DNA from 2 places in the Trichococcus sp. TS_SC_9 genome. Region 1 is predicted to be linked to the other one. Evidence: predicted binding sites of a transcription regulator. Region 1 holds the regulator's gene; the other holds the start of a gene.
The links. The regulator CtsR, encoded in region 1, represses protease genes until heat stress. The targets are predictions, from matches to a motif close to TTGGTCAAAAAAGGTCAAANA.

Region 1 (3,424 bases):
TCATGATCAAGATCGTGTTGCGGAAATCGACCTTCCGTCCTTTGGAATCGGTCAAATGACCGTCATCTAGTACTTGCAGGAGGATATTGAAGACATCCGGGTGGGCTTTTTCAATCTCGTCGAGAAGAATGACCGAGTAGGGTTTTTGTCTGATTTTTTCCGTCAACTGGCCGCCTTCATCATAACCGACATAGCCGGGAGGGGAGCCGATCAGACGACTCGTGCTGTATTTTTCCATGTATTCGGACATATCCAAGCGAACCAAGGCATCCTCTGTCCCGAACATCGCTTCAGCAAGTGTTTTCACCAACTCTGTTTTCCCGACACCGGTAGGCCCTAGGAAAAGGAATGAACCGATTGGACGGTTCGGGTCCTTCAAACCGGAACGTGCACGCCTGATTGCGCGGGACACTGCATTGACCGCCTCGGATTGGCCGATGACGCGTTCATGCAGCACTTTTTCCAGCCTCATCAAACGGTCGCTTTCCTTCTGCTCCATCTGGTTGACAGGGATTCCGGTCCACAAAGCCACCACTTCAGCTACGTCGTTTTCAGTCACCTTCAGATCGTAGTGCGTGATCGTTTGGGCTTGTTGCTCCACCATTTTTTGGAATTTCTGCTTCTTCGCCATTTCGCGTTTGCGGATGCGGGCAGCTTTATCGAAGTCCTGATTCAGGATCGCTTCCTCTTTGTCTTTCGACAACTTAGCGATTTCCAGCTCGATTTTCCCGATCGGCGTATCCCCGTGGGTGACATCCAACCGAACTTTTGCCGCGGATTCATCAATCAGATCGATCGCTTTGTCCGGCAATCTTCTGGAAGTGATATAGCGGACGGATAACTGGACAGCTGCTTTCAAAGCCTCATCAGTGATTTCCACGCCATGGTGCTCCTCATAACGGGAACGCAAGCCACGCATGATCTCAACCGATTCCTCCGGTGTGGGCTCATCGATATGGATAGGTGCGAAACGTCTTTCCAACGCCGCATCTTTTTCGATATATTTTTGGTATTCATCAAGGGTGGTAGCACCGATTGTCTGCAGTTCGCCCCTTGCCAATGCCGGTTTCAGGATATTCGAGGCATCGATCGCCCCTTCCGCTCCGCCTGCGCCGATCAAGGTGTGCAACTCATCGATAAAGAGGATGACATTCCCGTCATTGTAGATCTCGTCGATGATTTTTTTCATTCTTTCCTCGAATTCACCGCGGTATTTCGTACCGGCCACCAGCGAACCCATATCCAACATCATAATGCGTTTGTTCGCCAACGTATCCGGAACATCGCCGGCCACGATTTTCTGTGCCAAGCCTTCCACGATGGCTGTCTTGCCGACACCCGGTTCCCCTACCAAAACAGGATTGTTCTTCGTTCTGCGGGAAACAATCTGCATGATGCGGCGGACTTCCTTGTCGCGGCCTACGATCGGATCCATCCGGTTTTCCCGTGCCAATTCCGTCAGATTGCGGGCCAAGGAATCCAAAGTTGGCGTTCCTTCCTCCACTTTCTCCGTCTTTTTGGCTGAACGCATATCCGGTTTTGTCGGTTGTTTGATGCCCAGTTTCTCATAGAGAGATTTACGCAGCAGATTCGGATCGATCTGCAGATTTTTGATGATTTTGACTGCCAAAATTTCTTCTTTCAATAAACCCAACAAAAGGTGTTCGGTCCCTACCAAAGGAACCCCCAATTTGTGCGCTTCGTTTGTCGCATACATAATGACTTTTTTTGCCCGAGGAGAAAATGGCAACGGCGCATTGAAGTCTTCCGTGTTCATTTGGCCGAAACCGGTCAGATGGACAATCTCTTCGCGGACTCCTTCCTCATCAATATCGTATCCGCGCAACACTTTTCCGGCAATGCCTTCTTGTTCTCGTACTAGTCCGAGAAGCATATGCTCCGTTCCGATGGATTGATGCTTAAATTTGTGCGCTTCTTCTGTTGCCAACATCAATACTTGGCTGGCTTTTTCTGTAAATAATTCATCCATTTTTAACGCCTCCTCTACGGGCTATCTATTCAAAGCGCAAGCTGTTCAAAAAATTTCTCAACAGCAGGGCTCGTATTCTTTCTTCGTGCTCGCCTGTGTATGGGGCAAGTGACTTATCCAATACCGACAACATCAGGTTTCCTTCGCGTTTCGTGATGATACCGCGACTGTATAGATTTTGGGTTACCGCAAACGCATCTTTCTGGGTGATGCTTTCGCCTACTATCGCGATCAGCTTATCCAACAATTCTGCTTGATCGAGGATTTTCACCTTCATGATGCGTATATAACCGCCCCCGCCGCGTTTGCTTTCGACCGAGTAGCCTTGCTGTTCCGTAAAACGGGTATTGATGACATAGTTGATTTGTGAAGGTACACAATGAAAACGATCTGCCATTTCATTCCTTCTGATTTCAATCTGCTCTTCTGCATTCAGAATCTTTTTGATATACGCTTCGATGATATCTGACATGTTCTGACCATGCATGGAATGGACGCCTCCCTTCCCCTGACTAATTTTGACTATTATATGTTTATATTATGCTATTCCTACATAACTGTCAAATGGGGACTGCTCGGCACTCAAGTGCCTGAGCTTCTGGGAACGGAACGGACTTAACCGATTGGAAACCAACCGGCCAGAGGTTATTCCTATGGACCAAAGCGTGTCCCACACTCTTGCCGTTTAACGTTCGGCCAACGCTTTGTCGAGGATGTTAATGGCCGCATTCACGTCCCGATCGATGTTTTTGGTGTGACAATGCGGGCAAGCGAACGTGCGGATCCGCAACGGCTTTTTGCCGGTGTTCTCGCCGCAATGCGAACAGGTCTGGCTCGTATAGGCAGGGTTGACCAGCACCAATTCCTTGCCGTACCAGTCGCATTTGTACGCCAGCATGGACTTGATTTTCACCCAGGCTGCGTCCGCAATGGAACGGGAAAGATGGTGGTTTTGCAGAAGATTTTTGGTTTTCAGATCCTCCAGGACAATCAGGTCAAAGTGCCGCACCAAATCGGTCGTGTACTTCTGCAGGTGGTATTCGCTTTGATTAGCAATTTTGCGATTGAGTTTGGCCACCATCTGTTTGGCTTTTTGGACGTTTTTGAATTCCGAAAGATCCAGTTCGACGCCGGCCGTCTCGGCTTCCTTGATTTTGACCAAAGCCTGCGTGCGCCGGCGCGCCAACTTACGTTCCCAGCTGCGGCGTTTTTTTGCCAAGGAACGTTCAAAGTTCTTGTTTTCCAGCTTGAATCCGTCGGACTGGATCGCCAAATGGGTGATGCCCAGGTCGATGCCGACTTCTTTGTTGGTTTTGGGCAACAGAACAGGTTCGTGTTCCACTTGGATTGTCGCGGAATAGGCGCCGGTCGGCTCCTTGCGGATAACAGCGTTCTTGATTTGACCGCGAATCCGTTCAAGGCCGTAGGCCCTGA
Region 2 (3,424 bases), 1.2 Mb from region 1:
GCCGCCATTGTGTATTGGATCAAGTCATTTGTTCCGATACTGAAGAAATCTACTTCTTTAGCGAATTGATGAGCTAATACAGCAGCCGCTGGGATTTCAATCATGATACCTACTTGGATATCATCAGCAACTTCTACGCCATCGGCCAATAGATTCGCTTTTTCTTCATCCAACATCGCTTTTGCAGCTCTGAATTCGTTCAGTGTTGCAATCATTGGGAACATGATGCGTAATTTACCGTAAACGGAAGCACGCAATAATGCACGCAATTGTGTACGGAACATCTCTGGTTCAGCCAAGCAAATACGGATTGCACGGTAACCCAAGAATGGGTTCATTTCTTTCGGCAATTCCAAATAAGGCAATTCTTTGTCCCCACCGATGTCCATTGTACGAACAACGACAGGTTTGCCTTCCATGCCTTCCAAAACAGCTTTATAAGCATCGAATTGCTCATCTTCTGTCGGGAAGTCCGAAGAGTCCATGTACAGGAATTCAGTACGGTATAGACCTATTGCTTCAGCACCGTTAGCGACAACGCCTTCCAAATCTTTAGGCGTTCCGATATTGGCAGCCAATTCGATATGTTTACCGTCTGCTGTCATTGTATCTGCATTCTTCAGTTTGTGCCATTCAGCTTGCATCGCAGAAAACTCTTCAGCTTTCTTCTTGTATGCAGCTAATGTTTCTTCATCTGGATTGATGTAGACGTCGCCGTCCAAACCATCCAAAATGATGATATCGCCATCTTTGACGATTTGAGTGATCTCTTTTGAACCTACAATTGCAGGAATTTCCAAAGAACGGGCCATGATTGCGCTATGGGAAGTGCGTCCACCGATATCGGTAACGAATCCTTTAACATAATCACGGTTCAATTGAGCCGTATCACTAGGAGTCAAATCTTTGGCAACGACGATCACTTCTTCTGTGATTGTCGATGGATTAGGGATTTTGACACCCAACAAGTGGCTCAATACACGCTCGGTAACGTCGCGGATATCCGCTGCACGTTCTTGCATGTATGGATTGTCTTCCATCGCTTCGAACATACCGATGAACATGCCGGCAACATCAGAAAGTGCTGATTCAGCATTCACACCGTTGTCGCGGATGTTTGAATTCATTGATCCAATCATTTCTGGATCGGATAATACCATTAAATGTGCATCAAAAACTTGTGCTTCTTCTTCGCCAAGTGATACTGCCGCTTTGTCTCTGATTGCACTTACCTCTGATTTAGCGGTTTCAAAGCTTTGCAAAAGGCGAGCAATTTCGCCTTCTGAATCTTCCACTTTACGCTTCTCAAAGGATAGATCCGGTTCGGTAAGCAAATATGCTTTCGCAATTGCAATACCGTCACTAGCTGCTATTCCTTGTAAGTGGTTTTTCATATTACTCTGCTAGCCCTTCTTTTACCATTGTTTCAGTAATTCCAGCCATAGCGTCTGCTTCGTCCGGACCTTCTGCAGTGATGACAACATCAGCGCCTTGGCCTACGCCTAATGACATTACACCCATAATGGATTTTAAGTTAACTGATTTACCTTTGTATTCTAAATTGATGTCTGAATTAAATTTGCTTGCAGTTTGCACCAATAAAGTTGCTGGACGTGCGTGAATCCCTGTTTCTGCGATTACGTGATATTCTTTTCTTTCCATGTCATAAACCCCTTTTGAGATGTATTTATTTAAGGTACTTTTAATACGTTTCCATTATAACAGAAAAATGGGAAACCGGATTAAAAATAACCCTTTCATTGAATAAGATTACCATCTTTCGCTTTATACTACAACTGTTTTAACTAGATTCGTTCAAATTTTTGTCATAATTGCTGAAATGTCACTAATTTAATACAACCTTCCCATTTGGCTGAAAGCCGTCCCGCGAAGAAAAATTTTGCTTTGTACAGGTCAAACCACTTGAAAGTCAAAATAGGTCAATGTATAATGGGCTCATAAGGTCAGAGTTGGTCAGGAAACCTTCTCACGAGAATTCCTTAGCCGTTACTACTATAATATACATGTAGCTATGATCCATAATAGAAAGGAAGATTGCCATGCTTTGTCAAAATTGCGAAAAGAACCAAGCTTCCATTCATCTGTATGCCAGTGTGAATGGACAAAGACGCCAAATCGACTTATGCCAGAGCTGCTATCAAGAATTCAAAGCCGCTCAATCGCAACAAAACAATCCGAATCCAAGATCCCAAGGCCCAGTAGACCCTTTTTCTTTCGGTAATCTGGATTCCTTCTTCAAAAAAATGCAGCAAAACCAAGAACAGAATTACCAACAGCCGCCTGCCCCTGAAGCTGCCCGCGGAGGAAAAGGCGGTGGAAAAGGCGGTTTGCTGGATGAATACGGCATAAACCTGACGCAATTGGCCCGTGATGGTGGTATCGACCCAGTAATCGGTAGAGACAGTGAAATCGCACGCGTCATCGAAATCCTGAATCGCCGCACGAAAAATAACCCCGTACTCACAGGGGAAGCCGGTGTCGGCAAAACAGCCGTAGTTGAAGGTCTTGCCCAAAAAATCGTGGACGGCGATGTCCCTCAAAAATTGTTGGAAAAAGAAGTTATCCGCTTGGATGTCGTCTCGCTCGTTCAAGGCACCGGCATCCGTGGTCAGTTCGAAGAACGGATGCAAAAACTGATGGATGAAATTCGCGCGAACAAACAGATCATCCTCTTCATCGATGAAATCCATGAAATCGTCGGGGCAGGAAACGCTGAGGGAAGTATGGATGCAGGCAATATCCTGAAGCCCGCCCTTGCGAGAGGCGAACTGCAACTGGTCGGAGCCACAACGCTGAATGAATACCGCAGAATCGAGAAAGACGCCGCACTGGAACGCCGATTCCAGCCCGTCCGTGTGAATGAACCAACACCTGAACAGACGCTGATCATACTTCAAGGTATCCGTCCGAAATACGAAGATTATCACCACGTTAAATATTCGGATAAGGCACTGGAAGCGGCAGTCAAATTGTCGCACCGCTATATCCAGGATCGTTTCCTTCCCGACAAAGCCATTGACTTGCTTGACGAGTCCGGTTCCAAAAAGAATCTGACAATCAAAGCCATCGATCCGCAACAAATCGAGGAGCGCATCGAAGCGGCCGAAAAAGAAAAACAAGCTGCCCTCCATGCAGAAGATTACGAGAAAGCTGCTTACTATCGCGATCAGATCACAAATCTGAACAAGATGAAACTAAATCCGACACCAGCCGATGGCGATCCCATCGTAACGGAACAGGATATCCAAAAAATCATTGAAATCAAAACAAATATACCAGTCGGTGAATTGCTTGAAAAAGAGCAAACACAATTGAAGAATCTTGACAGCGACCTGAAGAAAAATGTCATCGGACAGGACGAAGCTATCGACAAAGTGTCAAAAGCAATCCGCAGAAACCGGAT

Region 2: the regulator CtsR is predicted to act here: its motif matches at 1,927-1,947, upstream of AC0J5I_RS14500 (ATP-dependent Clp protease ATP-binding subunit).

Annotation. Positions count from the first base shown of each region.
Region 1 covers NZ_CM149591.1:1,099,561-1,102,984, reverse strand. Annotated here, with positions in the region: gene AC0J5I_RS05085 (ATP-dependent Clp protease ATP-binding subunit) at 1-1,990, opposite strand, end outside; gene AC0J5I_RS05080 (CtsR family transcriptional regulator) at 2,016-2,477, opposite strand; gene AC0J5I_RS05075 (RNA-guided endonuclease InsQ/TnpB family protein) at 2,676-3,424, opposite strand, start outside.
Region 2 covers NZ_CM149591.1:2,991,076-2,994,499, forward strand. Annotated here, with positions in the region: gene ptsP (phosphoenolpyruvate--protein phosphotransferase) at 1-1,394, opposite strand, end outside; gene AC0J5I_RS14495 (phosphocarrier protein HPr) at 1,396-1,662, opposite strand; gene AC0J5I_RS14500 (ATP-dependent Clp protease ATP-binding subunit) at 2,061-3,424, shown strand, end outside.